2 regions of the Heyndrickxia sp. FSL W8-0423 genome follow, and region 1 is predicted to be linked to the other one. Evidence: predicted binding sites of a transcription regulator. Region 1 holds the regulator's gene; the other holds the start of a gene.

Region 1 (15,186 bases):
AAATAAAAGATAATAGCGCCCAAAATAGCTGTAACATATGGATTATTAATAGCAACTTGATGAGATAAATTCAATAGTTTCAGAAGCTCGGGTAACAGAAATATCCCAAGTGTCCCACCAATTATAATAAAGCAAGCTTGAACAATACGTTTTAACATTTCTTCACCTCCTTTATTCATTATAAACAATTTCTAAAGTTTAAAACGTTAGATTCAGCATTATTTTTTGAATGTAATCTTTTAGACATGTTTTCGTTATATTGATAAAATTTTATACACATTTATTTTTAACTCCTCATAGTTTTTACAATTGACGATCTGCAAATGTTTGTTCTCTAAATAGTTTTAAACCTTCTTTAATTTTCCTAGCCCTTACTTCGCCAATTCCCTCTACCTCATCAAGATCATCAACAGATGCCTTTAATACATTGGGCAAAGTTTTAAACTGGTTTATGAGATTTTCTAAAATGGAAATAGGGAGTCTTGGTATTTTATTCAACACTCGATATCCTCTAGGACATACATGATCATCTGGATGAATATAGTTGTTAAAACCAAGTAACTTCATGATGACGTTATCATCTAACACCTCTGAACTAACTAAATCCTGAAAACGCAGCAGCATTTCAACAGGTTTTTGTTGATTTACATATGCGTAATCGCGAATAATGAGCATCGCCTCTTCTTCAATATCAGTTACCAATTCTTTCATCTGTAAACGAACAAGTCTACCTTCTGTTCCTAATTCATTTAAATAGGTTATTAACTCCTTTTTTATTCTAAAAACCATCTCTACCCTGTGCAGTACTTGTAATAAATCACCGTACGTGACTAATTCTTCAAATTCCAGCACCGACAGATTCGCGATGCTTTGGTTGAAAACTAGCTTATACTTTTCTAGCGTTTGGATTGCTTGATTAGCTTTCGTTAATATTACGCTAATATCCTTTAAGGCGTATCGGAAATTACCTTGATATAAGGTAATGACATTACGTCTTTGTGAAATAGCGATAACTAGAGACTTTGTTTGCTTCGCTACCCTTTCAGCGGTTCTATGCCGCATACCCGTTTCAGAGGAAGAGATAGACGGATCAGGTGCAAGCTGAGCATTTGCAATTAATATTTTATTTCCTGATTCGTTCAGTATGATCGCACCATCCATTTTAGCTAGTTCATACAAATAACTAGGACTGAACATACAATTAATTGTAAACCCACCATCAACAATCGCTTTTATTCGATCATTATATCCAAGAACGATCAATCCACCTGTGTTTGCACGTAAAACATTATCGATTCCTTCACGTATTGGTGTGCCAGGGGCAATTAACTGTAAGATTTCAGACATGGACTTTTGTTGTAGCTTTTTATCATCCATTCAGTCATCCTCCTAGTGCATGTTGTAACGCTTCCTGGACAGTTGAAACTCCTATCACTTTAATTCCTTGAGGAACTTTCCATCCGCCAAGATTATTTTTTGGCAAAATAATTCTACTAAATCCTAATTTTGCTGCCTCCTGGACACGTTGTTCAATCCGAGAAACTCTTCTTACTTCTCCTGTAAGACCAACTTCTCCAACGATACAATCATCCGCATTAGTTGGCTGATCACGGAAACTCGATGCAATACTAATAATAATTCCCAGATCAATCGCTGGTTCATCCAACTTTATTCCCCCGGCAACTTTTAAGTAAGCGTCATGGTTTTGCAATAATAGTCCAACCCTTTTTTCTAATACAGCCATTAATAATGTCACACGATTATGGTCCACGCCTGTTCCCATTCTTCTTGGCATCCCATATATAGAAGGAGATATGAGTGCTTGAATTTCTACGAGCACGGGCCTCGTTCCTTCCATTGAGGCAACTACAGTTGACCCCGATGCTCCTTTTGATCGTTCCTCCAAAAAGATTTCGGAAGGATTATTAACTTCCGTAAGCCCGAATTCCTTCATTTCGAAAATCGCCATTTCATTCGTGGAACCGAAACGGTTTTTAACCGCCCGTAATATTCTGTAAGAATGATGCCGCTCACCTTCAAAGTAAAGTACTGAATCTACCATATGCTCTAAAAGTCTTGGACCGGCAATTGATCCCTCTTTTGTAACATGCCCAACAATAAAAATCGCGATACCTTTTGTTTTTGCAATTCTCATTAATTCAGCTGTACACTCTCTAACCTGTGAGACACTTCCAGGTGCAGAAGTTACCTCTGGATGGTAAACTGTTTGGATGGAATCAATTACAACAAATTGCGGAGTAATTTCTTGAATGGTTTGATGAATCGCTTCAAGATTGGTTTCGGAAAATACATAAAGAGTTTCTGATGAAATATTAAGACGATCCGCTCGGAGTTTTGTTTGTTTGACGGATTCCTCGCCTGAAATATATAAAACTTTATGATTATACTTAGATAGTTGAGATGATACTTGTAGAAGGAGTGTAGACTTTCCAATTCCGGGGTCTCCGCCAATTAATACAAGTGATCCGGGAACTACTCCTCCTCCCAATACTCTATTAAGCTCTTTTAATTCAGTAAGAACTCTTTCTTCTTGTTCAGAGACAATTGTAGTTATAGGAGTTGCTTTTGATAAACCTCCACCAGGAGAATGCAAAAATGCCCCTTTGCGAGGTTTCCCGGTGATTTCAACTTCTTCAACCATCTTGTTCCATTCATTACATCCCGGACATCTTCCCATCCATTTTGCAGATTCATATCCGCATGACTGGCAAATAAATTTTGTTGTCTTTTTTGCCATATTTTACTTCCTCTCTATATATCTATGCTTTTCTGACATAGTAATTACCTTCACTAGTAAAAAAGCACATGCGAAACGTTTTTATTGAAACTTAATATTCAAGCATACTTGTCTAATTTCTCTTACAAAAAAAGTTATTATACTTATAGACGAATTAATCATGCATATAGTTTCATTTATTAGCGAGTTCCATTACAAAAAATGGAACTCGCTTAATATCAACGTTCTTCATGTACTTATCATTATTATATAATTGTTTCGGTTACTTCAGATGGTTTAACTATGAATTCCCCATCGTGTATGTCAATCATTACCTTTTGGCCTTCTAATATAACTCCTTTTAATAGCTCTTCTGACAAACGATCCTCAACATGCTTCTGTATAGCCCGTTTCAATGGGCGAGCGCCATATTCCGGATCGTACCCTTCCTCCGCTATTTTTTCTTTTGCTGCTTCGGTTAGTTCCAATTCTATATCTTTTTCCTTTAATCGTTTAACTAATTGATCTGATAATAATGAAACAATATTTCTTAAATGCTCTTTTTCAAGTGCATGGAAAACAATAATTTCATCAATACGGTTTAAAAATTCAGGACGAAAGGCTCTTTTAAGTTCGTCCATTACTTTACTTTTCATATCTTTATAATCTTGGTTTCCATCTTGAATGTTGAAACCAACATATTTGTTCCGTTTTAACGATTCAGCACCAACATTTGAAGTCATAATAAGCACTGTATTTCTAAAGTCAACCGTACGTCCTTTAGAGTCTGTTAGACGACCATCTTCTAACACTTGCAAAAGAATGTTAAATACATCTGGATGCGCCTTCTCAATTTCATCAAGTAAGATGACTGAATATGGTTTTCTGCGGACTTTTTCTGTTAATTGTCCACCTTCTTCATATCCAACATATCCGGGAGGGGAACCGACAAGTCTTGATGTAGAATGTTTCTCCATATATTCTGACATGTCGATACGAATCATTGAATCTTCATCACCAAACATAGCCTCTGCCAATGCTCTAGCTAATTCAGTTTTACCAACCCCCGTTGGACCTAGGAATATAAAAGATCCTATTGGTCGTTTCGGATCTTTCAACCCTGCCCTCGCACGGCGAACAGCTTTAGAAACAGCCTTCACTGCTTCTTCCTGACCAATTACTCGTGAGTGTAAAATTTCTTCAAGCTTTAATAATTTATCGGTTTCGGTTTGTGCTAATCTAGATACAGGGACACCAGTCCAATTAGATACAACTGTTGCAATATCTTCGACCGTTACCTCGCTATTTTCTTGACCTTGTTTTTCTTTCCATGATTTCTTAGTTTCTTCTAATTTTTCTCGAAGTCGTTGTTCAGAGTCCCTTAACGAAGCTGCTTTTTCAAATTCCTGACTTTGTACTGCAGCATCCTTTTCTTTCCTAATTTCCTCTAATTTAATTTCTAATTCCTTTAAGTTAGGTGGAGTTGTATAGGAGCGTAATCTCACCTTTGATCCTGCTTCATCAATTAAATCGATAGCTTTGTCTGGTAAAAATCGGTCGGAAATATAACGATCTGATAACTTCACCGCAGCTTCTATTGCTTCGTCTGTAATCGATACACGATGATGAGCTTCATATCGATCCCTTAAACCTTTTAAAATTTGAATAGACTCTTCAGCAGAAGGTTCGTCTACTTGAATTGGCTGGAATCTCCGTTCTAAAGCAGCATCTTTCTCAATGTATTTTCGGTACTCATCTAAAGTTGTAGCACCAATACATTGCAATTCTCCTCTTGCTAATGATGGTTTCAAAATATTTGAAGCATCAATCGCACCTTCTGCACCACCAGCTCCAATTAAAGTATGGAGTTCATCGATAAACAGAATGATATTTCCCGCTTGGCGGATCTCATCCATTACCTTTTTTAAACGGTCTTCGAATTCACCACGATATTTCGTCCCAGCAACCACAGTACCCATATCCAATGTCATGACTCTTTTATCACGAAGTGTTTCGGGTACTTCGTTATTAACGATTTGTTGAGCGAGTCCTTCTGCAATAGCCGTTTTACCAACTCCAGGCTCACCAATTAAAACAGGATTGTTTTTTGTACGTCTGCTAAGAACTTCAATAACACGTTGAATTTCTTTGCTTCGGCCAATCACAGGATCTAACGTCTCTTCTCTTGCAATAGCTGTCAAATCACGTGCGAGGCTATCCAAGGTAGGTGTATTTGCATTTGCTGTACTTCCACCTTGATGATTTCCCGCTTCATTACTACCCAATAATTGAAGAACTTGTTGTCTTGCCTTATTTAGACTAACACCTAAATTGTTCAAAACCCGTGCGGCAACGCCTTCCCCTTCACGTATAAGACCAAGCAATATATGCTCTGTGCCAACATATGAATGGCCTAATTTTCTTGCCTCATCCATTGATAGTTCGATTACCTTTTTGGCGCGAGGTGTATAATGAACGGTTTGTCCGGAATCCTTTCCTTTGCCAATTAAATTTTCAACCTCAATTTGAATTTTTTCCGGGCTTAATCCAAGTCCATATAATGCTTTTGCTGCAATTCCTTCTCCTTCTTGAACTAAACCAAGAAGAATATGTTCTGTACCGATATTATTATGTTTTAATCGTATTGCTTCTTCCTGTGACAGGGCCAATACCTTTTGAGCCCTTTCAGTAAATCGTCCAAACATCATTACGATCTCCTCCTAGCCATTATTTACTTCTTCAAGTTTTAATCGCTCACGAATTAGCGTTGCACGACGTATATCTCTTTCATGGGGACGAAGAGGTCCACCTGCATATTGTTGTAAAAAACCAGGTTGAGTTAATATCATTAATTCATTAAGTATATTTTTAGATACATTTTTGATATATCCCATATCTATTCCTAATCGTAGATCAGATAAGCACTGTGCTGCCTCTTTTGACTCAATAATTCGGCTATTTGCTAATACACCAAAGGAACGAAATACTTTATCTTCTAATTGTATGTTTGAGGTTTTAATCAATGCTTCTCTGGCTGACCTTTCTTGTGCAATTATTTGTTGCACCACACTCATCAAATCTTCGACAATATCGATTTCAGTTTTACCGAGAGTAATCTGATTTGATATTTGGAATATGTTTCCTAACGCTTCGCTTCCTTCCCCGTAGATTCCTCTGACAACTAATCCTAATTGGCTAATTGCAGGAATGACCCGGTTCATTTGTTGTGTTAAAACTAAACCAGGCAAATGAACCATAACCGATGCTCTCAGACCTGTACCAACATTTGTTGGGCAACTTGTGAGATATCCCAATTTTTCACTAAAAGCATAATCGATATGTTCTTCCATTAAATCATCGATTTTACTTGCTTTTTCTAACGCTTCCTTCAATTGTAGGCCAGGAAACAAGCATTGAATTCGAATATGATCCTCTTCATTAATCATAATGCTTACATCCTCTTCACTAGTTAAAATAACGGCACCATGTGAAGATTCATCTGCCAAATTTGGACTGATAAGATGTTTTTCAACTAAAACCTTTTTTTGTAAAGTTTGTAAGTCTTCCATTCTCAATAATTCCATATTATTCTCGGGGAACGATTTAGATTGTAAAGCAGCCTCTACTTTAGAGATTATTTCCCTTGCTTCCTCATTACTAAACAAGGTTGGAAAATTAAATTGTTTAAAATTCCTCGCTAAGCGTACTCTAGAACTTAAAACAATATCAGAATTTGGTCCTTCTTGATTCATCCACGAACTTACAGCTTGATTAACGAACTTTTCCAAGCTCATGAAGTTTCTCTCCCTTCATTAAGAAGTGAGCTCTCCAAAGAACGAACTCGATCCCGAATTTCAGCAGCTTTTTCAAATTCCTCACTTTTTATTGCTTGTTGTAAATCAAGTTTCAATTGTTGAATCTGTCTTTTAATATGAACGGTTCCTCCTATTCTTTTAGGAAGCTTTCCGTGATGTTCTAGATTTCCCGCATGAAGCCGTTTGATGATTGGCTCTAAACGATTGCTAAAAGCATCATAACAATGCGCACATCCGAATCTTCCTATATTCACAAATTGTTTAAATGTCATTTTACAATTCGGACATTGCAGTATTTCATTTTTTTGAATTGTTTCATGTTTTGCTTGTTGGAACACTGGGTCAAAATTCAATAGACCTGCTAATATATTATTAATTGAAAATCCTGGTTCCCCTTCAAACATAAACATCTCACCTTTTTCTTGAGCACATTTTTCACAATAATGGATTTCAGTCTTTTCTCCATTAATGATTTTGGTGAAGTGTAGGGTTGCCGGTCTTTCATTACATTCCTGACAGATCATTACATTCACCTCGGTAATTATTTATATTTCAATGACATCAGCATTGCACTCAGCATTCGTGATCTAAGTTGATCTCTTTCTGGAAGTTCTATATAGAGGACTGATCGGTCCATCACACTCAACATAATTTTAGCTTCCCTCTCAGTTATAACCTCTTCTTCCACTAAACGCATAATGACATCTTCTGCATTTGCTTGAGATATTCTTGTTTTTACTAATCGTAATAAATGGTCAATTAAATGTGCCTGGTCATGGGGTCTCACTTTTATAATTCGTATATACCCGCCACCGCCCCTTTTACTCTCAACTAAATAACCTCTTTCTATAGTAAATCTTGTATTGATTACATAATTAATTTGGGAGGGAACACATTGGAATTTATCAGCTACTTCACTTCTTTTAATTTCAACAATTTCACTACCATTCATTTCCAATACTTGTTTCAAATAACCTTCAATTATATCTGAAATGTTCTTCATCAAGCCCACCTCCTTCTCCGAGTTGACTTTGACTATATTTGACTTTAATTATACATGAATTATTAAAAAAAATGCAATTAGAATGTTTATAAAAATTAGTTTTGCCAAGAAGATGAGTATTAAAACTGAAATTTTAAATAATAATGGAAGGGCCCTTTTACTAAGGTGCGATAAATCGTAGGTAGGAGTAGTTTTAAATGGTTTGTTCATTTTTTTGATCGGTTACTCTGTATTTGATTAGTTGCCGAATTTTTTTGAGTGGTTATTTCATTTTTTGGATTGATCTTTTTGCTTTTTTAATTAGTCTTTTGCTTTTTTTAATGGCTTGATCTTTGTTTGAATGATCTCTTTTTAATTCTAAAGAAAAAAACACAGAGCATACACTCTGTGTTTATCATTTGCCTGGCAACGTCCTACTCTTGCAGGGGGAGAGCCCCCAACTACCATCGGCGCTGAGAAGCTTAACTTCCGTGTTCGGGATGGGAACGGGTGTGACCTTCTCGCCATAGTTACCAGACTATTTATTTAAGGGTTTGTTCCCTCAAAACTAGATAGATGAGAAACACTTCATAATAACCTTGAATCTATTGTTGGTTAAGTCTTCGACCGATTAGTATTCGTCAGCTCCATGTGTCGCCACACTTCCACCTCGAACCTATCAACCTGATCATCTTTCAGGGGTCTTATTTAGATAAACTAAGGGAAATCTCATCTTGAGGGGGGCTTCATGCTTAGATGCTTTCAGCACTTATCCCTTCCGCACATAGCTACCCAGCGATGCCTTTGGCAAGACAACTGGTACACCAGCGGTGCGTCCATCCCGGTCCTCTCGTACTAAGGACAGCTCCTCTCAAATTTCCTACGCCCACGACGGATAGGGACCGAACTGTCTCACGACGTTCTGAACCCAGCTCGCGTACCGCTTTAATGGGCGAACAGCCCAACCCTTGGGACCGACTACAGCCCCAGGATGCGATGAGCCGACATCGAGGTGCCAAACCTCCCCGTCGATGTGGACTCTTGGGGGAGATAAGCCTGTTATCCCCGGGGTAGCTTTTATCCGTTGAGCGATGGCCCTTCCATGCGGAACCACCGGATCACTAAGCCCGACTTTCGTCCCTGCTCGACTTGTAGGTCTCGCAGTCAAGCTCCCTTGTGCCTTTACACTCTGCGAATGATTTCCAACCATTCTGAGGGAACCTTTGGGCGCCTCCGTTACCTTTTAGGAGGCGACCGCCCCAGTCAAACTGCCTGCCTGACACTGTCTCCCACCCCGATTCAGGGGTGCGGGTTAGAATTTCAATACAGCCAGGGTAGTATCCCACCGACGCCTCCACCGAAGCTGGCGCTCCGGCTTCAAAGGCTCCTACCTATCCTGTACAAGCTGTACCAAAATTCAATATCAGGCTGCAGTAAAGCTCCACGGGGTCTTTCCGTCCTGTCGCGGGTAACCTGCATCTTCACAGGTACTATAATTTCACCGAGTCTCTCGTTGAGACAGTGCCCAGATCGTTGCGCCTTTCGTGCGGGTCAGAACTTACCTGACAAGGAATTTCGCTACCTTAGGACCGTTATAGTTACGGCCGCCGTTTACTGGGGCTTCAATTCAAAGCTTCGCTTACGCTAACCTCTCCTCTTAACCTTCCAGCACCGGGCAGGCGTCAGCCCCTATACTTCGCCTTACGGCTTCGCAGAGACCTGTGTTTTTGCTAAACAGTCGCCTGGGCCTATTCACTGCGGCTCTCTCGGGCTTGCACCCTAACAGAGCACCCCTTCTCCCGAAGTTACGGGGTCATTTTGCCGAGTTCCTTAACGAGAGTTCTCTCGCTCACCTTAGGATTCTCTCCTCGCCTACCTGTGTCGGTTTGCGGTACGGGCACCTTTCACCTCACTAGAGGATTTTCTAGGCAGTGTGGAATCAGGAACTTCGGTACTATATTTCCCTCGCCATCACAGCTCAAGGTACATGGTGACGGGATTTGCCTCGTCACCCCTCTAACTGCTTGGACGCGCTATTCCAGCAGCGCGCTTACCCTATCCTCCTGCGTCCCCCCATCGTTCAAACGGTGAAGAGGTGGTACAGGAATATCAACCTGTTGTCCATCGCCTACGCCTTTCGGCCTCGGCTTAGGTCCCGACTAACCCTGAGCGGACGAGCCTTCCTCAGGAAACCTTAGGCATTCGGTGGAAGGGATTCTCACCCTTCTTTCGCTACTCATACCGGCATTCTCACTTCTAAGCGCTCCACCAGTCCTTACGGTCTAGCTTCTCAGCCCTTAGAACGCTCTCCTACCACGGACACCAACGGTGTCCATCCACAGCTTCGGTGATACGTTTAGCCCCGGTACATTTTCGGCGCAGAGTCACTCGACCAGTGAGCTATTACGCACTCTTTAAATGGTGGCTGCTTCTAAGCCAACATCCTGGTTGTCTAAGCAACTCCACATCCTTTTCCACTTAACGTATACTTTGGGACCTTAGCTGGTGGTCTGGGCTGTTTCCCTTTTGACTACGGATCTTATCACTCGCAGTCTGACTCCTAAGGATAAGTCATTGGCATTCGGAGTTTGTCTGAATTCGGTAACCCGATGAGGGCCCCTAGTCCAAACAGTGCTCTACCTCCAAGACTCTTACCTTAAGGCTAGCCCTAAAGCTATTTCGGAGAGAACCAGCTATCTCCAAGTTCGATTGGAATTTCTCCGCTACCCACACCTCATCCCCGCACTTTTCAACGTGCGTGGGTTCGGGCCTCCAGTAAGTGTTACCTTACCTTCACCCTGGACATGGGTAGATCACCTGGTTTCGGGTCTACGACCTCAAACTCATTCGCCCTATTAAGACTCGCTTTCGCTGCGGCTCCGCCTCTTCAGCTTAACCTTGCTTGAAATCGTAACTCGCCGGTTCATTCTACAAAAGGCACGCTATCACTCGGCGTCTTTCCGAAGGAAATACGCACAGAGCTCTAACTACTTGTAGGCACACGGTTTCAGGTTCTCTTTCACTCCCCTCCCGGGGTGCTTTTCACCTTTCCCTCACGGTACTGGTTCACTATCGGTCACTAGGGAGTATTTAGCCTTGGGAGATGGTCCTCCCTGCTTCCGACGGGATTTCACGTGTCCCGCCGTACTCAGGATCCACTCTGGAGGGAACGAAGTTTCAACTACAGGGTTGTTACCTTCTTTGACGGGCCTTTCCAGACCTCTTCATTTACTTCGTTCCTTTGTAACTCCGTGTAGAGTGTCCTACAACCCCAAGAGGCAAGCCTCTTGGTTTGGGCTTCTTCCGTTTCGCTCGCCGCTACTCAGGAAATCGCGTTTGCTTTCTCTTCCTCCGGGTACTTAGATGTTTCAGTTCCCCGGGTCTGCCTTCCTTACTCTATGTATTCAAGTAAGGATACTACTCCATTACGAGCAGTGGGTTCCCCCATTCGGAAATCTCCGGATCAAAGCTTGCTTACAGCTCCCCGAAGCATATCGGTGTTAGTCCCGTCCTTCATCGGCTCCTAGTGCCAAGGCATTCACCGTGCGCCCTTACTAACTTAACCTAAAAAGGTTGTTTATTACTTACTTAATGGATTCATCCATAAAGTGGCGATTCTCGGTTATTACTTGGTTATTTCTCATATTATCTAGTTTTCAAAGAACAAGTTTGAAAGGAATTAACCTCTCAAAACTGAACAAAACGAGAACGTCTTCGTTGTAACCACGATAGTGGTTTTCCTTATATCCTTAGAAAGGAGGTGATCCAGCCGCACCTTCCGATACGGCTACCTTGTTACGACTTCACCCCAATCATCTGTCCCACCTTCGGCGGCTGGCTCCAAAAGGTTACCTCACCGACTTCGGGTGTTACAAACTCTCGTGGTGTGACGGGCGGTGTGTACAAGGCCCGGGAACGTATTCACCGCGGCATGCTGATCCGCGATTACTAGCGATTCCGGCTTCATGTAGGCGAGTTGCAGCCTACAATCCGAACTGAGAATGGTTTTATGGGATTGGCGTAACCTCGCGGTCTAGCAACCCTTTGTACCATCCATTGTAGCACGTGTGTAGCCCAGGTCATAAGGGGCATGATGATTTGACGTCATCCCCACCTTCCTCCGGTTTGTCACCGGCAGTCACCTTAGAGTGCCCAACTGAATGCTGGCAACTAAGGTCAAGGGTTGCGCTCGTTGCGGGACTTAACCCAACATCTCACGACACGAGCTGACGACAACCATGCACCACCTGTCACTCTTGTCCCCGAAGGGAAATCCCTATCTCTAGGGAGGGCAAGAGGATGTCAAGACCTGGTAAGGTTCTTCGCGTTGCTTCGAATTAAACCACATGCTCCACCGCTTGTGCGGGCCCCCGTCAATTCCTTTGAGTTTCAGCCTTGCGGCCGTACTCCCCAGGCGGAGTGCTTAATGCGTTAGCTGCAGCACTAAAGGGCGGAAACCCTCTAACACTTAGCACTCATCGTTTACGGCGTGGACTACCAGGGTATCTAATCCTGTTCGCTCCCCACGCTTTCGCGCCTCAGCGTCAGTTACAGACCAAAGAGCCGCCTTCGCCACTGGTGTTCCTCCACATCTCTACGCATTTCACCGCTACACGTGGAATTCCGCTCTTCTCTTCTGCACTCAAGTCTCCCAGTTTCCAATGACCCTCCACGGTTGAGCCGTGGGCTTTCACATCAGACTTAAGAAACCGCCTGCGCGCGCTTTACGCCCAATAATTCCGGACAACGCTTGCCACCTACGTATTACCGCGGCTGCTGGCACGTAGTTAGCCGTGGCTTTCTGGTTAGGTACCGTCAAGGTACCGCCCTATTCGAACGATACTTGTTCTTCCCTAACAACAGAGTTTTACGATCCGAAAACCTTCATCACTCACGCGGCGTTGCTCCGTCAGACTTTCGTCCATTGCGGAAGATTCCCTACTGCTGCCTCCCGTAGGAGTCTGGGCCGTGTCTCAGTCCCAGTGTGGCCGATCACCCTCTCAAGTCGGCTACGCATCGTCGCCTTGGTGAGCCGTTACCTCACCAACTAGCTAATGCGCCGCGGGTCCATCTGTAAGTGGTAGCTAGTGCCACCTTTCAATTCTCCTTCATGCGAAGAAAAAAGTTATCCGGTATTAGCCCCGGTTTCCCGGAGTTATCCCAGTCTTACAGGCAGGTTACCCACGTGTTACTCACCCGTCCGCCGCTAATCTGAGAAGGAGCAAGCTCCTATCAGATTCGCTCGACTTGCATGTATTAGGCACGCCGCCAGCGTTCGTCCTGAGCCAGGATCAAACTCTCCAAAAAGATGTTTGAAATAGCTCTAGTTAAAAAATAAATTAATTGACGTTTCGTTTTGTTCAGTTTTCAAAGATCAATTTTTCAAAGACAACTTTTATAGGTTATCACTATTAAGTTTCTCTGTCAACAACTTTTTTAGTTGAATATTTTGGTGGAGCCTAGCGGGATCGAACCGCTGACCTCCTGCGTGCAAAGCAGGCGCTCTCCCAGCTGAGCTAAGGCCCCAAATTAGTATGAATGGTCGGGAAGACAGGATTCGAACCTGCGACCCCTTGGTCCCAAACCAAGTGCTCTACCAAGCTGAGCTACTTCCCGATTTAGATGTTAAAGATTGGATGTTAGAGTATATTTAGTATTGCTTCGAATATAAACTTATATTCCAACTTCTCACTTCTAATAATGGCGCGCCCGAGAGGAGTCGAACCCCTAACCTTTTGATCCGTAGTCAAACGCTCTATCCAATTGAGCTACGGGCGCTTATTAAAATGGTGCCGAGGACCGGAATCGAACCGGTACGGTAGTCACCTACCGCAGGATTTTAAGTCCTGTGCGTCTGCCAGTTCCGCCACCCCGGCAAGGGTTGTCTGGAGCGGAAGACGGGATTCGAACCCGCGACCCCCACCTTGGCAAGGTGGTGTTCTACCACTGAACTACTTCCGCAACTTAATTACTTATAATGCGGGTGAAGGGAGTCGAACCCCCACGCCTTGCGGCGCCAGATCCTAAGTCTGGTGCGTCTGCCAATTCCGCCACACCCGCGTATAATTTAAATGGTGAGCCATGAAGGACTCGAACCTTCGACCCTCTGATTAAAAGTCAGATGCTCTACCGACTGAGCTAATGGCTCGATATCTTCGAAAGATGGTGCCGGCCAGAGGACTTGAACCCCCAACCTACTGATTACAAGTCAGTTGCTCTACCAATTGAGCTAGGCCGGCTTATTATGATCGTATTTCTTTAATTTAATTTAAATTTGAACTGTCGTCCAGCTTTCAGAATGCTGATTCAAGTAGCAGCTCAAGCTGTACGCTGAAGCATTTCAATGAAGCTTATTCGGTCGTGCTCTACCAATTGAGCTAGGCCGGCATACGATCATTTTTTATATTTAAATAAATATGGTGGAGGATGACGGGATCGAACCGCCGACCCCCTGCTTGTAAGGCAGGTGCTCTCCCAGCTGAGCTAATCCTCCATTATTGTCTAGCTTCAGACGCTATCGGCTCGCGTCGCTTCAGGCTGCCGTGGAAGGTTTGAAAAACAATCTTCCTCGTCAGCCCTCCAGCGAGTTTCGCCGATGAGCAAGCGTCTTCCGCTTTTCTATTTGCCTGGCAACGTCCTACTCTTGCAGGGGGAGAGCCCCCAACTACCATCGGCGCTGAGAAGCTTAACTTCCGTGTTCGGGATGGGAACGGGTGTGACCTTCTCGCCATAGTTACCAGACTATTTATTTAAGGGTTTGTTCCCTCAAAACTAGATAGATGAGAAACACTTCATAATAACCTTGAATCTATTGTTGGTTAAGTCTTCGACCGATTAGTATTCGTCAGCTCCATGTGTCGCCACACTTCCACCTCGAACCTATCAACCTGATCATCTTTCAGGGGTCTTATTTAGATAAACTAAGGGAAATCTCATCTTGAGGGGGGCTTCATGCTTAGATGCTTTCAGCACTTATCCCTTCCGCACATAGCTACCCAGCGATGCCTTTGGCAAGACAACTGGTACACCAGCGGTGCGTCCATCCCGGTCCTCTCGTACTAAGGACAGCTCCTCTCAAATTTCCTACGCCCACGACGGATAGGGACCGAACTGTCTCACGACGTTCTGAACCCAGCTCGCGTACCGCTTTAATGGGCGAACAGCCCAACCCTTGGGACCGACTACAGCCCCAGGATGCGATGAGCCGACATCGAGGTGCCAAACCTCCCCGTCGATGTGGACTCTTGGGGGAGATAAGCCTGTTATCCCCGGGGTAGCTTTTATCCGTTGAGCGATGGCCCTTCCATGCGGAACCACCGGATCACTAAGCCCGACTTTCGTCCCTGCTCGACTTGTAGGTCTCGCAGTCAAGCTCCCTTGTGCCTTTACACTCTGCGAATGATTTCCAACCATTCTGAGGGAACCTTTGGGCGCCTCCGTTACCTTTTAGGAGGCGACCGCCCCAGTCAAACTGCCTGCCTGACACTGTCTCCCACCCCGATTCAGGGGTGCGGGTTAGAATTTCAATACAGCCAGGGTAGTATCCCACCGACGCCTCCACCGAAGCTGGCGCTCCGGCTTCAAAGGCTCCTACCTATCCTGTACAAGCTGTACCAAAATTCAATATCAGGCTGCAGTAAAGCTCCACGGGG
Region 2 (15,186 bases), 3.1 Mb from region 1:
AATTTTTCGTTTAAAACTTTAGCAAATGGAGCTAAGCAGTTTGTTGTACAAGATGCATTAGAGATCACATTATGATTTGCTGCATCATATTTATCTTCGTTAACACCCATAACGATTGTAATATCTTCATCTGTTGCAGGAGCAGAGATAATTACTTTTTTCGCACCAGCTTCTAAATGTTTAGCAGCATCTGCACGTTTTGTGAAGCGACCAGTAGATTCTACAACGATATCTACTCCAAGATCTCCCCAGCCAAGTTGTGCTGGTTCACGTTCAGCTAGAACTTTCACTTTATGACCGCCAACAACTAGGCTATCACCGTCTACTGTTACATCTTGTTCAAGAGTTCCGTGAACAGTATCATATTTCAAAAGATGTGCAAGCATGTTTGCATCTGTTAAATCATTTACAGCAACTACTTCTACATCAGGATTATTTAAAGCAGCGCGAAATACATTACGTCCAATACGTCCAAAACCATTAATACCAACTTTTACAGTCATTTATAATTTCCTCCTTAAGTTCACTTAATTATTTATTTAATTTCAAAAGTAAATTCTTTTGAAAAAGAATAACTTAACTACTAGCTTAATATTTTTTTTGCGGCACCTTCATCAGTAATTAACACGGTTGAATTAGTAGCACTTTTCATGCAAGCCTTTATTGCTTTTGCTTTTGAAGATCCGCCTGCAACCGCAAGAACATGCTCGATATGAGAAAAATCATCAAGTTTCAATCCAACAGTAGGAACTTTATGTACTACCTCTCCGGCTTCATTAAAATAATAACCAAAAGCCTCCCCTACCGCATGTCCATCCTGAATGATTTTCATATCTTCTTCCTTCGTATTACGGCGCTCCGCCATTACGTTAGCATCCCCAATACCATGTAAAACCATGTTGGCTTTCTTAATTAAACTTAAAACCTCTTTAATAATAGGTTCTTTGACAAAGGAGTCATAAACCTCTTTACTTACTTGATCAGGTACATATAGAACACGATGTTTGCAGCCGGTATTTTCAGCCATTTTTGCACAAATGGAATTCGCTTCGTTTTTGACATCTTCACCTATCCCGCCTCTTGCCGGGACGAACAGCGTATTGGTATTCCCAATAAAATCAAATGTCAGCATATCAGCTACAGCCGCCATCGTCGTTCCGCCAGCTACTGCGATGATATTTTCCCCAACTAAGCGCTTTTTCATTCTTTTTGCACAAGCTCTTCCTAGTTCTTGTTTAACCCATGGCGTTTCATCGCTATCTCCGGGAACGATTACTACTTCTTGAAGATTTAATTCCTTTTTTAATCGCTCTTCCATTTCATTAATACCCGATACATCTCTCATTATTCCTTCCAAACCTTGTAAAACGGATAGGCCTTGCTGAGAAATAGTCATACCACTTGTTTTAATCGTGATTAACTTTTGGTCATTTAAAAATTCAACTTCACTACGCAATATGCGTTCTGATAGACCAAGTGCTTGTGCCAAAGTTCTTCTACCAACAGGCTCCATAAATCGAATAGAACGAAGAATTTGGTATCTCTTTTGCATAATTAAAAGCATGTCAGGTAATAATTTCTTTTGAAGCTCAATTAAAGAATACATAGAATTAATCCCTTCAGTTCTTCTGGTCGTATTACGTCCCGCGTAGACATATTATGTCCCATTAGCAATAAAAAAAATTACCCTTGCTACATTTTCTATTTTAGCAGGGTAAATATAGAAATTCAACTATGATGGATCAACTTTTTTTTGCAATCGTTTACTTAATGTATAATAATCAATTTGTCCATATTGAATGATATCTTTATTCATTTCAATGACTGGTATCATTAAGCCGTATTTTTCTGTCAGCTCATCACTATCGTCAATATTTTTCTCTATTAATTCAAAATCATAGTCACTTTGAAGAATTTTTAATACTTCCTTTGCTTCCTTACAAAGTTGACATTTCTCTCTTGTATAAAAAATTACTTCCATATAAACGCTCCTTACTATTATCCATACCGTTTCCGCTTTGCAGAAGAAGGTATCTTCAATTGTTCACGATATTTTGCAATCGTTCTTCTTGATACAACGATTCCGTGGTTCTTTAATTTATCAACGATTAACTGGTCAGATAGCGGTTTTAATTTATTTTCCTTCTCAATGAAATTTGCGATCATCGTCTTCACTTGAAATGCGGATGCTTGCTCTTCTTCTTCCCCCGTCGTTTTCATTAAGCCGGCAGAAAAAAAGTATCTTAATTCATAAGTCCCAAACGGTGTTTGAATATATTTTTCTCGAACGGCCCGACTTACAGTAGATTCATGTATGCCAATTTCCTGAGACACTTCTTTCATCGTTAACGGTTTTAAATACGCCGGTCCTTTTAAAAAGAAATCAAACTGCTTTTCGATAATCGCCATTCCTACTTTTAAAAGTGTTTCATTTCGTTGTTGAAGGCTTTTCATGATCCACTGATAATCTTTTGTTTTCTCTTTCAAAAAGTGTTTTACTTGTTGATCTTTATATGCAGACATTTTCGTATAATAATCCTTTTGAAATTGCACATTAGGTAGATGTTTTTGAAAAAGACTAACTTCAATATTATCATTTTCTATCGTTACAATTAAATCCGGTACAATATATTGCGGCTGTTCTTTATGATAAGCTGAACCAGGCCGAGGTTCAAGTTTTTTAATATAATCTGCTGCCTTTTGAATTTCATTCATTTGAACGTCAAGTTCATGTGAAATAACTTTCCATTTTTTCTCCGCAAATTCATTAAAATAGTTTACTACAATATCCTTTACAATTTGTGGGCAATCCGCTTTTCGATTAATTTGGAGCAATAAACATTCTTTAAGGTTACGTGCTCCTACTCCTGCTGGTTCTAAATTATGGATTAATTTAAGACACTGATCCGCCATTTCGATTGTCAAACCGCAAATCTGCGCTGCCTCCTCAAGCGAAATCGTTAAATATCCATTTGCATCAAGATTATAAATAAGCTGAGTAAGCATTCTTTTTTCATCTTTTGATAGCGTTTTCAAAGAGATTTGAATAAATAGATAATCCTGAAGGCTCATTGACGTTTGGGATATTTGATCTATCCATTGCTTGTCGTCCCGTTCTTTAACTTTCGACCTACTTTTTTTCGATCCATCGTTACGTATATCTATATATTTTATATTCGTATTTTCTAATTGAATAAGAGGATTTTCAGTCGCTTTCGCTTCCAAAAAAGAGGTCAATTCTTGTGTAGAATATTGGAGAAGTTCGATTGCCTGTTTCAATTCTTGCGTCATAGACAATTTTAAGGTTTGTTGTTGGTATAAGCCAAATTTTAAATCCAATTAAATCTCACCCCTTTGCCTTTCAATTACATTTTACCTTACATTCAAGTATCCGTACATATATATATATTCATAACTTTTTGTTTTCATATTATTTATTGCAATTTCAAGTGTTATAGGATATAATTTTTTATCGTACGGTTTATAAAATGCCCTCGTGGTGCAACGGATAGCACGTAAGATTCCGGTTCTTAAAATGGGGGTTCGATTCCCTCCGAGGGCGTACCCACCTCTTGTTCTAATAGAACAAGAGGTTTTTTATTAGCTGTTTTTTCTTTAGTTTTTACTTTAATAACATATTGAAAGCACAGAGTGGATTGGATCGGAAGGGGGCGAGACTCCTGCGGGATCAGCGGGACAGTAAGAAAAGCGGAAGCGCCTTGGTCAGCCCCGACAAGCAAATAACCTTCGACAAATGAAGTTTGCTCTTTAACTTCATTTGTCGAAGGTTATTTGACCTCGAGGGGCTAGGCGCTGGAGCTAGACAGGTGAGACACCGCGGGGAGCGAAGCGATGAGGAGGCTCACCGCCCCCGCCCCGCGGAAAGCGAGCACCCTGGAGCGGAAAGGAACGTTCAACGAAAACAACAAAAAACTAACCATTTACGAAAAAGTTTAAAAACCATTTATTTTGGATACTATGATTAAAGTGTAATCAAAAGAAGAAAAAATTTTATAAATAGAAAGTGATTTGTTTGACCTTTATTGACCATCAGTGTATGATAACATTACATAAGGATTTATTTTCCTTTGAATAAAAATTTGATAAAAATCTCGGCAACCATTCGCCGAGCCAATCAAAAAGGAGGAACAAGTATGAACTTAATTCCTACAGTTATTGAACAAACAAATCGTGGTGAACGTGCATATGATATTTATTCACGCTTGCTTAAAGACCGTATCATTATGCTTGGTAGTGCAATCGATGATAATGTAGCAAACTCGATTGTTGCTCAACTATTATTTTTAGATGCTGAAAACCCAGGTAAGGACATTTCCCTTTATATTAACAGCCCTGGTGGCAGTATCACAGCTGGTATGGCTATCTATGATACAATGCAATTTATCAAATCCGATGTATCAACAATTTGTACAGGTATGGCAGCATCTATGGGTGCTTTTTTACTAGCTGCCGGTGAAAAAGGAAAACGCTATGCCCTTCCAAATAGTGAAGTAATGATTCACCAACCACTTGGAGGTGCGCAAGGTCAAGCGACTGAAATTGAAATTGCTGCTAAACGTATTTTATTCTTACGTGAAAAATTAAATAAAATACTAGCTGAACGTACAGGCCAACCTCTAGAAGTCATTGAAAGAGACACTGATCGCGATAATTTCATGACAGCTGAAAAAGCAAAAGAATATGGTTTAATTGATCAAATTATTACACGTTCAGAAGAAAAAAAGTAAATTAAAGCGAAAAAGAACTGTACAAGTGACAGTTCTTTTTCTTTTATTCATTTTCAATAAATTTAGCTAACGTGTCTAAAGCTTCTGTTTCATCAGGACCATCTGCGCTTAAGCTAATCGTTGAGCCCACACCAGCTGCAAGACTCATTAATCCCATAATGCTTTTGGCGTTTACCTTTTTCCCATCTTTTTCAAGAAAAATCTCTGAAGAAAATCGATGGGCCTCCTGAACGAACAATGCTGCCGGGCGTGCCTGTAATCCGGTTTTTAGTTTAACTTCAACTTGTCTTTCTATCATTTATTCTTTATCCCCCTTTTTATTCAGCTTCAAATTATTTATTTTGCCATTGAATTTTTATCTATTTCTCCTGCTCGCAACTTATCAGCAATTTCGTCGATTTTTCGCAAACGATGATTAATGCCCGACTTGCTTATATTACCGGATGAAACCATTTCCCCTAATTCCTTTAAGGTGACATCTTGATACGCCACACGCAATTCCGCAATTTCCCTTAACTTATCCGGAAGAATTTGCAGCCCAACCGTTTCATCAATATACCGAATGTTTTCTACTTGTCTTAATGCTGCACCGATCGTTTTATTTAAATTTGCCGTTTCACAATTGACTAAGCGATTGACTGAATTTCTCATATCTCTTACAATTCTTACGTCCTCAAAGCGAAGAAGTGCATTATGGGCGCCAATTACATTTAAGTATTCGGTAATTTTTTCCGCTTCTTTCAAATACGTAATAAACCCTTTTTTTCGTTCTAATGTTTTGCTATTCAAGTGAAAGAAATTCATAAGTTCACACAACGAATCATTATGTTCTTTATATAGTGAAAAAATCTCCAAATGATAGGATGAAGTTTCCGGATTGTTCACTGATCCCCCTGCAAGAAAGGCTCCCCGCAAATAAGACCGTTTACAACACTTTTTCTTAATCAATGCAGGTGAAATATGATGAATAAATGTAAATCCCTCACCTAAAATATCAAGATCCTCTAAAATTTCCTTTGCCTTTGTTCTCAATCTAACAATATACACATTATTTTTCTTTAGACGCATTTTCTTTCTAACTAATAATTCAACAGGAGTGTCATAAATCCTTTTAATTAATGTATAAATTCTTCTGGCGATTGCTGCATTTTCGGTTTGAACGTTTACGACCAAGATTTTATTTGAAAAAGACAATGAACCGTTCATACGAATAAGAGCAGATAATTCTGCTCGTGCACAACAATCTTTAATTTGTAAATTTGTGAGCTCTTTTTTTGTTTCCGAAGCAAATGACATTCTTCATACCTCCTTTCCCTATTCTTTTTTAGCAATCATCGATTTGACTACCAAATAAAAGGGGAGAAGCTTTTCATATAAAATGTAGGTAATGGAAATTATAATTAATCCCCGAGCTTCTTTATTTAGAATCTACATTCATTAAAGGCTGATCAAGTAATGAGTAAAGTATTTTAGCAACCTTTTCGGTATCATGACGGATGACTCCATCATGATAAGTGACGAATTTATCATAGATGACATCAATCCCAAGTGCTACTAATTTTTCGACGTCATAGACTACAGGTTTGGCAAGCTCTTCTTTGTATTTCTCCTGTATATTTGCCGGAATTTCCTCATTATTTACGAGTATCGTATCAATAAACGAACAATCCATATGATCATAAATCGCTTTCACATGATCACTTGCAGTGAAATCTAATGTTTCACCTGCTTGTGTCATTAAGTTACAAATATATACCTTTCTTGCTTTGGCATTACATACCTCTTTACCTAATTCTGGAACGAGTAAATTAGGTAAAATACTTGTATATAAGCTCCCCGGTCCAACAACGATTAAATCTGCTTTTCGAATAGCGCGAATGGTTTCTGGCATAGGATGGATGACTTCGGGAGTCAGAAAAACGCGTTTAATTTTCTTCCCGGAAAAAGGTATTTTTGACTCACCGGAGACAATTGTCCCATCTTCCATTTCTGCATGGAGAACGACACTCTGATTAGCAGCCGGAAGCACCTTGCCTCGCACATTTAACACTCTGCTCATTTCTTGTATAGCATGAACAAAATCACCGGTAATTGAAGTTAAAGCTGCAATAATTAAATTTCCTAACGAATGTCCTGCGAGCTCATTCGATGTCTTAAAGCGGTGTTGAAACATTTGTTCAATTAACGGTTCCACCTCCGAAAGTGCTGCCATGACATTTCTAATATCACCTGGTGAGGGAATATCCATTTCATCTCGGATTCGTCCTGAACTTCCTCCATCATCTGCTACTGTTACAATTGCTGTAATATCAACCGGATATTTTTTAATCCCTCTTAATAATACAGGTAATCCAGTCCCGCCGCCGATAATGACGATCCGCGGCTTTTTTTCTATGCTCATGTTGTTGTTACCTTCCTTTTTTTAATATCACGATGTGTAATTCTAGTATGATAATCATTTTTAAAATATTGTCCAATATATTCTGTTAACGCTACGGAACGATGTTGTCCACCTGTACAGCCTATCGCAATGATTAATTGACTTTTTCCTTCACGCTTATAATGAGGAAGCATAAAGGCTAATAAGTCTATAACCTTTTCAAGAAATTTATTCGTTTCGTTCCATTTTAAAACATAGTCATAAACCTCTTGGTCAAGACCTGTTTTTGGACGCATATTTTCAATATAGAAAGGATTAGGAAGAAAACGGACATCGAACACTAAATCCGCATCTATTGGAATCCCATGTTTAAATCCAAACGACATAACATTGACGGTGAATATCGATTGTTTATTTATTGAGAACTCTTCTAGAATTTTTTCCCGCAACTCTTTCGGCTTTAATTCTGATGTATTAAAAATTATTTGCGCCCGTCCTTTAAGCTCTTCCAGAAGCATTCGCTCTTGACGGATTCCTTCTAGCGGTAAGCCGGACGGAGATAATGGATGCATTCGTCTTGTTTCCTTATACCGGCGCACTAATACTGAATCATCGGCATCTAAAAAGAGAATACGCGGAGATACCCAGGAAGTTTCGGTTAGATCATCCAAAGCCTTGAATAAGTGCTCAAAAAATTCCCTTCCTCGCAAATCCATAACGAGTGCCACTTTATTCATTTTGTTGGTCGCGTCTTTCATTAGTTCCAAAAACTTCGGAAGCAGTGTAGGAGGTAAATTATCTACACAAAAAAAGCCGAGATCTTCAAAGCTTTGAATTGCAACGGTCTTACCAGCACCAGACATTCCAGTAATGATCACTAATTGAACATTATTTGCACCTGTGCTCATTCTTTCTCCTCCTAAAATTAGTTTCCAATACCGTGTCTATGTAATTAACTAGGATCTAATCGATACGATAGTAATTCAAATTCCGGTGTATAGGTAAAATTCCCATAAATGATCCCATTCCCGTGGATCACATAATCCAATATATGATAATCGCCCGCTGCCATTGGCAATTTGTTTATTTCCTTAATAGGATGCCATTTTAGAATGCCTTCCTCGGAGTATTGCAGAGGTTGGCCATCTCCTTCAGTTGACTTAAACGAAAACATCATCCATTCCGAAATGATGTCTTTGCCGTCTTTTATATTGAAAGTAAAAACACCTTTAAGTAGTGGTTGTTTAATATATATTCCCGTTTCTTCGCGAAATTCACGAATGACTGATTCACGAACAGATTCCCCCTGTTCCATTTTTCCACCAGGAGCAACCCACCAGTTTCTACTCGGTTTTTGTAAAAGCAACACCTTATCTTCTTTTATATACACATTATTAGTTACTCGTTGCATCGGCATCACCTCAGTAGGGTAAAAAAGTAAATTTCTTATATAAGTCACTTAATTATACTATTTTTAAAGGTTTCAAACAATGAAAGACAAAACATTCCATGTTAGTGAGTAAAAATCGAGAACAAAGGGGGTTAAAAGCAAAAAAAAGCATAGGCATTGAGCCTATGCTAACAAGGGATCTTATAAAAAAAGGGGGTCAATTTCAACTACTTATATCATACCGAATGTTTATTTCAAGAGCGTTACAAAACAATGACTTTTTAGTTAAGGTTATATTCCTAAGAAAAAGTTCAGTCAACACCGATTGACATTCGTTACACGTGAAGCTTTTCTTTTAGTTCTTCTACATAGATTTGAGCATTTTGAGCTGCAATACTTCCATCACCTGTTGCAGTGACGATTTGGCGTAATGTCTTTTCACGTACATCCCCCGCTGCAAAGATTCCAGGAACTTTTGTAACCATATTTTCGTCGGTTACAATATAGCCAGCTTCGTTAGTAATCCCTAAATTTTGGAATGGCTTTGTTAGTGGAACCATTCCTATATAGATAAATACACCATCCGTTTTAAATTCCGTTTCCTCGCCATTTTCGGTTGAAATAAGAGTAACAGAACCAACCTTACCATTCTCTTCGTGTATTTCTTTAATTGTATGATTCCAAATAAAATCAACTTTCTCGTTAGAAAAGGCACGGTCTTGAAGAATTTTTTGGGCACGAAGCTGATCACGTCTGTGAATAATTGTTACTTTGCTTGCAAAACGTGTTAAATAAACTCCTTCTTCAACTGCAGAATCACCGCCACCAACGACAACTAATTCTTTGCCTTTGAAGAATGCACCGTCACAGACAGCACAATAAGAAACGCCGCGTCCACCTAATTCTTTTTCACCGGGAACACCAATTTTTTTATATTCCGCTCCAGTTGCGAGAATAATCGCTCTGGCTTTATATTCCTTTGCGCCCGCTTTGATTGTTTTGTATTCTTCCCCATCAACAATCTCTTTAATATCACCGTAAGCGTATTCTGCACCAAATTTTTTCGCATGTTCAAACATTTTATTTGAAAGATCAGGTCCGAGAATGTGATCATACCCTGGATAATTTTCTACTTCCTCGGTATTGGCCATTTGACCACCCGGGATTCCACGTTCAATCATTAATGTTGATAAATTGGCACGTGATGTATAGACGGCTGCAGTCATTCCTGCTGGACCTGCACCTATAATGATGACATCATAAATTTTTTCCTCTGACATACTCAACACTCCTTAGCAAATGTCAAAAATAATCGTTATCGTATAGATTGTTTTTTTGGAAATAACATAGTCCGTTTCTTTCCGCTGCAGGAGCTTGCTTTTTCGCGGTGAGAAGTCGAGTCTGTCTAGTTCCGGCGGCTATCGACTAGCGAACTTCCGGTCACCTCCCTACGATAAGTCATCATCGATTCACCCTTTGGGTTCATCGTGATTCCTTTATCTCAGTCGCTGCCCTCCAGTTCGTACGTCGATAAGCAAGCCGCCTCTACTTTTCTAACTCCTCGGGCATTCGCCCTGCGGGGTCTCGACTTTTCCTCTATGTCCCGCTGGAGTCAAGCTCCTTTCGCTCCAATCCACTCCGTATTAATACAGAAAAAGCAACATTCTTTTAGAAAAGAATCTTTACTAGTCAGCAACTTTTCAATCTATTTAATGCTATAAGCATTCCCTAACTACCTCTATCCTATAAGACAAAGTCAGTTCCGTCCAAATATATGCTTACTTGCAATATTGGAGGACAATTTTTGTGTATTTTTGCAAGGTTGAGTTTGAAATTTCATAGGTTTTAGATATTTCTGCCTGAGATTTTTTCTCATGCTTTAATTTATTCCATAGATATTCCGTTGCAGCGGCAAATCCGCGCAAGTTTGTAAATTCTTGCCCATTTTTCACGCCTTCCAAGAAAACGGAAAACCACATTAGAAATAGGCCAGACGAAGCGGCGTCGATCGGATGATGCTTTTCATATAAAATATCCGCCACTTGATGTGCCCTTGAAATAATCCCATTCGGATCAAACTGTTTTTTTAAATCCGCATCAAGTACATTTGCTAAATAAACCTTTTCTGTGAGTGAAAATTCATCTAGCGATTTAAAATCAGGATGTGAAACCATTTCATCTTTACGAGTTGACTTTGATAGGATGAAAATCCCAAACAATCGTTCCTCCATATAATCACTACGCAGTTTTTTGAGTGTCGAAGTTACATCGTCTTCAAATCCTACGCCTTGCATATTTTTATCATTCCATGGTTCCTGTCCTTCTTTTTCAGGATTAAGCTCTAATAATTGCTTCCACGCATTTTTCGCCGTTTGTTCGTGCCCGGTATAATATGCTGATTGTGCCAACCAATAATAATAACTGGAATCCCCTTCAAATCCATACTTTTTTAATTTATTCAGCCACATATAAGCTTGCTTGTATCTCCCTATTAATGCAAAGGTAGCACCTAATTTATATTTATGTTCAATCAATAGTGGCTTGACTTTTTCCAATCCTTCAAGTAAAACTTGCAGTTCTTGATCACGTCGTTGGTGATAAAGAAATACAGCTAAATTGCATATGCCATGCAGATTACCGGGATTTTTAACGAGGAGTTCGTCTAATACGGATGCTGCTTTATCCATGTCACCTAAATAGAAATATCCTAGTGCTAGGTTGTTATATGCAGACCAAAAGTCAGGAAACTCTTCGATTACATTAGTGAGAATTTCTACTGCTTTTTCAAAATTACCTGATTCAAGGAGTTGTCTTGCTTTATCTTGTTTTAAAATCAACTCATCCTTGATTGGAAAGTCATCCTCGCCATCTTCTTCCATCCCAACAATATAAAGCAAATCTTCCGCATCCTCTATAAACTCACCGTATGGATCTGTATCGAGATATGAAGTTGCATAGTTTTTCGCCTCACTAAATAATCCAAGTTCAGCAAAATTATTCGCCAAAAAATAAAGACACTCGGTCATACTCGGATCAAGTTCCTCAAGAATTCGATTAAAGAGATCATTAGATTCTTGGTATTGTTCTAATTGCATATATACTAAGCCAAGTTGACAAGCAATCATCGGTTCATATGGTTCCAGTTGAATTGCACGTTCAAGGTATTTCCTTGCGCCTGTCAAATCATGACGATGAAAAGCATTTATTCCTTTATTAAAATAATATTCTCCAGTAGGTATGAACGACAAGACTACTCCATTTTCTTGTCTTACCTTTGAGTCTTTTGCCATGAAAGTCCCTCACAAATCGTACATAGTTAACTTCTGTAGTATAACATATAAACGAACAATGATTAACAGTCAAACATTGTATATTAAAGAGGCAACCCTTCATAAAGCTTATACAACAAGAAAAAACCCCCTTAAAAAAATTAGGGGGATAGAATCTTCTTTACTTGCGTTTTTCCATTTCCTCTTTCGTATAGATTATTCGCATTGGATTACCACCAACGAATGCTCCGGCAGGTACGTCCTTATGAACGAGTGTACCCGCTGAAACAATTGCTCCATCCCCAATTTCGACACCGGGTAGGATTGTTGTATTTGCTCCAATCATTACTTCACTGCCAATTTTTACTTCTCCTAGACGATATTCTTTAATTAAATACTCGTGAGCAAGAATTGTTGTATTATAACCGATAACCGAATTCTCACCGACAGAAATTTTTTCCGGAAACATAACATCCAGCATGACCATCAGAGCGAAAGATGTTTTGTCCCCAACTTTCATTTTTAAAAATGTACGGTATAGCCAATTTTTCATCGATAGAAATGGGGTATATCTAGCGAGTTGAATCACTAGAAAGTTTTTGACTACCTTCCAAAATGGGACAGTCTTATACACATGCCACAAGGAATTAGCACCCGAAACAGGGTGACGACTAGTATTACGCATTAAACATGTATCCCTACGATTTTATTAGTCATAATAGAGCTCTTCCTTTCTATTTATGTATAAAAAAGGGGTTCCCGTAGTTGAATTGTTAACGGGGGAATCTTTCCTCCAACTACCTTTCAAATGCATTTTGAATATTATTTTTTGCAATTTCCCTACGATCCCAAATAAATCCGACGATCAGGGTTAATAGAATGGCCGTAAACAGCCGAATGAATAACAATGGTAAAACAGGAATTCCTAACGGGACAAAAATTAACGTATCTTCTACTACCGCGTGACAACCTACTAGAAATATAAATGCTAATGTCACGTCTTTTTTACTTACGCCATCTTCTTTTACCGCTTGAATCATCACTCCGGCACCGTAGGCTAAACCAAATAATAATCCGGCGGCTAGAGTAGTAGATGTGTTTTCTTTCATTCCAAGAATTCGGGTAAATGGTGCCATCATTCGCGAAAACCATTGTAAAACTTTTAAATCTTTTAAAATCTGAATCCCAACCATTAACGGAATAACGATAATCGCTAACTGATAAACGCCTAATGCAGCCTTTTCAACTGCATGCCAAGCAATTGCCCATATTCCGGACAATTGTTCATCCTGTGGGGCAATCATTCCGTACTGGGCCGTTTCATGTCCACCATGCCAAACAAGATTAATAAAAAGAGCTGACAAAATGGCTAATCCTACCCTGACAAGAATCATCACCCAAACCTTCACGCCCACCTTAACTGCTACACTTGATTCGATTAAAAGATTGTGTGCAAATGAAAGCATAACTGCGATCGTAAACACCTCTTTTACCGAAAGATCCACCGAAAGAATTCCTGCGATCCCTGCGTATAAGTTTAGAAAGTTACCAAGCACAATAGGAATGGCTGCATCCCCTGATAAACCGAAAATCCCCATTAAAGGCGAGATAAGTTTAATTATCCACGGTAACACGGGCGTATATTGTAAAACGGCTACAATTAAAGTAACAGGAAAAATTATTTTCCCCAATGTCCACGTTGTTTTTAAACCTGACCATATCCCTATTTTTAAAGACTGAACCATTTTTCATTTCTCCCCATCATTTGTTCTACTCACGATAGCGTTCTTTCGCCATTCCAGTTACTTTACGAATAATCCAAAGAACGATCGCAATGGCAACTAAAGCAATCGAAATCACTTGTGCCATTCTTAAATTGCTCGTAAGCATTAAACTGTCCGTCCTTAAACCTTCTACAAAGAAACGACCGATTGAATACCAAATAATATAGCTTAAGAAAAGTTCCCCTCTTCGCAAATTCACTCTTCTCAATAAAATAAGTATGATAAACCCAACAATATTCCAAATTGATTCATATAAAAATGTTGGCTGGTAGTATGTTCCATCAATATACATTTGATTAATAATAAAATCAGGTAAATGGAGATTTTCTAGAAATGAACGACTCACCTCACCGCCATGGGCTTCTTGGTTCATGAAATTTCCCCAGCGACCAATTGCTTGTCCGAGAATAATACTTGGCGCTGCAATATCCGCTAATTTCCAGAATGAAACCTTTTTTAACCGTGAAAAAATAATCGTTGTAATGATCGCGCCAATTAATGCACCATGGATGGCAATTCCGCCGTTCCAAATTTTAATAATGTCTTGCGGGTGTGTTGAATAATAATTATTCCATTCAAATATTACGTAATAAATACGGGCGCAAATAATTGAAATTGGAATCGCCCAGATTAACAGATCGGCAAACAAATCTTTATTAAGACCAAGTCTCTCGGATTCTTTCATTACCAGGTACAAACCAAGAGCAATACCTACTCCAATAATTATTCCATACCAATGAACCTCAAGCCCTCCTAATTTAAAGGCAATCGGATTCAAAGGTGTAATGTTTGATTCCATATGTATTTAACTCCTTCCCTCTTCTATGTAAATTCTACATTTCTTCCCGATCACCTTCATCAATAATGACATCTGCCAAACGATCGGTAAATTGTTGGGCGGCATTTACACCCATTCGTTTTAATCGGAAATTCATAGCTGCCACCTCAATAATAATCGCTAAGTTTCTTCCCGGTCGAACAGGGATTGTCAGCTTAGTTAATTCCGTATCAATGATTTTCATTTTTTCTTCGTCAAGGCCAAGGCGATCATAGTGCTTACTCTGATCCCATAATTCAAGATCAACAACTAAAGTAATTCGTTTATGACTTCTAACAGCACCTGCTCCAAACAAAGTCATGACATTAATAATTCCTAATCCGCGAATTTCAAGCAAATGTTCAATTAAATCAGGGGCATTACCAACAAGCGTATCGGTATCTTCTTGGCGAATTTCCACACAATCATCCGCTACAAGACGATGTCCCCGTTTCACAAGTTCTAAAGCGGCTTCACTTTTACCGACACCGCTTTTCCCAGTGATTAAAACGCCTACACCGTAAATATCAACTAGGACTCCATGAACAGCTGTAGTTGGAGCTAGCTTAAACTCTAGATAATTCGTTAAATGGCTGGAAAACCGTGTCGTCTTCATTTTTGTACGCATGAGGGGAATAGAGTACTCCTCTGACGCCTCTATTAATTCTTCCGGGACATCCATTTCCCTTGAAATAATGATTCCCGGCGTAATATCATTACAAAGTTTTTCTAAACGAATTTTTCGTTCAGTTGGATCCAATCGCTCACAAAAAGTAATTTCTGTCATCCCTAACAGCT

The links. The regulator CtsR, encoded in region 1, represses protease genes until heat stress. The targets are predictions, from matches to a motif close to ATGGTCAATAAAGGTCAAACA.
Region 2: the regulator CtsR is predicted to act here: its motif matches at 4,031-4,051, upstream of clpP (ATP-dependent Clp endopeptidase proteolytic subunit ClpP).

The regions. Positions count from the first base shown of each region.
Region 1 is NZ_JBBPBE010000001.1:821,726-836,911, forward strand. Features, by position in the region: gene MKY81_RS04160 (PIN/TRAM domain-containing protein) at 1-158, opposite strand, end outside; gene disA (DNA integrity scanning diadenylate cyclase DisA) at 304-1,377, opposite strand; gene radA (DNA repair protein RadA) at 1,382-2,758, opposite strand; gene clpC (ATP-dependent protease ATP-binding subunit ClpC) at 3,004-5,445, opposite strand; gene MKY81_RS04180 (protein arginine kinase) at 5,458-6,531, opposite strand; gene MKY81_RS04185 (UvrB/UvrC motif-containing protein) at 6,528-6,956, opposite strand; gene MKY81_RS04190 (CtsR family transcriptional regulator) at 7,094-7,555, opposite strand; rRNA gene rrf (5S ribosomal RNA) at 7,956-8,072, opposite strand; rRNA gene MKY81_RS04200 (23S ribosomal RNA) at 8,146-11,099, opposite strand; rRNA gene MKY81_RS04205 (16S ribosomal RNA) at 11,288-12,841, opposite strand; tRNA gene MKY81_RS04210 (tRNA-Ala) at 12,985-13,060, opposite strand; tRNA gene MKY81_RS04215 (tRNA-Pro) at 13,074-13,150, opposite strand; tRNA gene MKY81_RS04220 (tRNA-Arg) at 13,236-13,312, opposite strand; tRNA gene MKY81_RS04225 (tRNA-Leu) at 13,322-13,410, opposite strand; tRNA gene MKY81_RS04230 (tRNA-Gly) at 13,421-13,495, opposite strand; tRNA gene MKY81_RS04235 (tRNA-Leu) at 13,513-13,594, opposite strand; tRNA gene MKY81_RS04240 (tRNA-Lys) at 13,607-13,682, opposite strand; tRNA gene MKY81_RS04245 (tRNA-Thr) at 13,698-13,773, opposite strand; tRNA gene MKY81_RS04250 (tRNA-Val) at 13,952-14,027, opposite strand; rRNA gene rrf (5S ribosomal RNA) at 14,159-14,275, opposite strand; rRNA gene MKY81_RS04260 (23S ribosomal RNA) at 14,349-15,186, opposite strand, start outside.
Region 2 is NZ_JBBPBE010000001.1:3,910,984-3,926,169, forward strand. Features, by position in the region: gene gap (type I glyceraldehyde-3-phosphate dehydrogenase) at 1-503, opposite strand, end outside; gene MKY81_RS20070 (sugar-binding transcriptional regulator) at 584-1,606, opposite strand; gene MKY81_RS20075 (glutaredoxin family protein) at 1,733-1,981, opposite strand; gene rpoN (RNA polymerase factor sigma-54) at 1,999-3,339, opposite strand; tRNA gene MKY81_RS20085 (tRNA-Arg) at 3,491-3,562, shown strand; gene clpP (ATP-dependent Clp endopeptidase proteolytic subunit ClpP) at 4,122-4,748, shown strand; gene MKY81_RS20095 (HPr family phosphocarrier protein) at 4,792-5,046, opposite strand; gene whiA (DNA-binding protein WhiA) at 5,085-6,044, opposite strand; gene MKY81_RS20105 (gluconeogenesis factor YvcK family protein) at 6,166-7,149, opposite strand; gene rapZ (RNase adapter RapZ) at 7,146-8,036, opposite strand; gene MKY81_RS20115 (8-oxo-dGTP diphosphatase) at 8,081-8,539, opposite strand; gene trxB (thioredoxin-disulfide reductase) at 8,854-9,798, opposite strand; gene MKY81_RS20125 (tetratricopeptide repeat protein) at 10,297-11,808, opposite strand; gene MKY81_RS20130 (acyltransferase) at 11,969-12,472, opposite strand; gene MKY81_RS20135 (nucleoside recognition domain-containing protein) at 12,585-13,532, opposite strand; gene lgt (prolipoprotein diacylglyceryl transferase) at 13,558-14,370, opposite strand; gene hprK (HPr(Ser) kinase/phosphatase) at 14,405-15,186, opposite strand, start outside.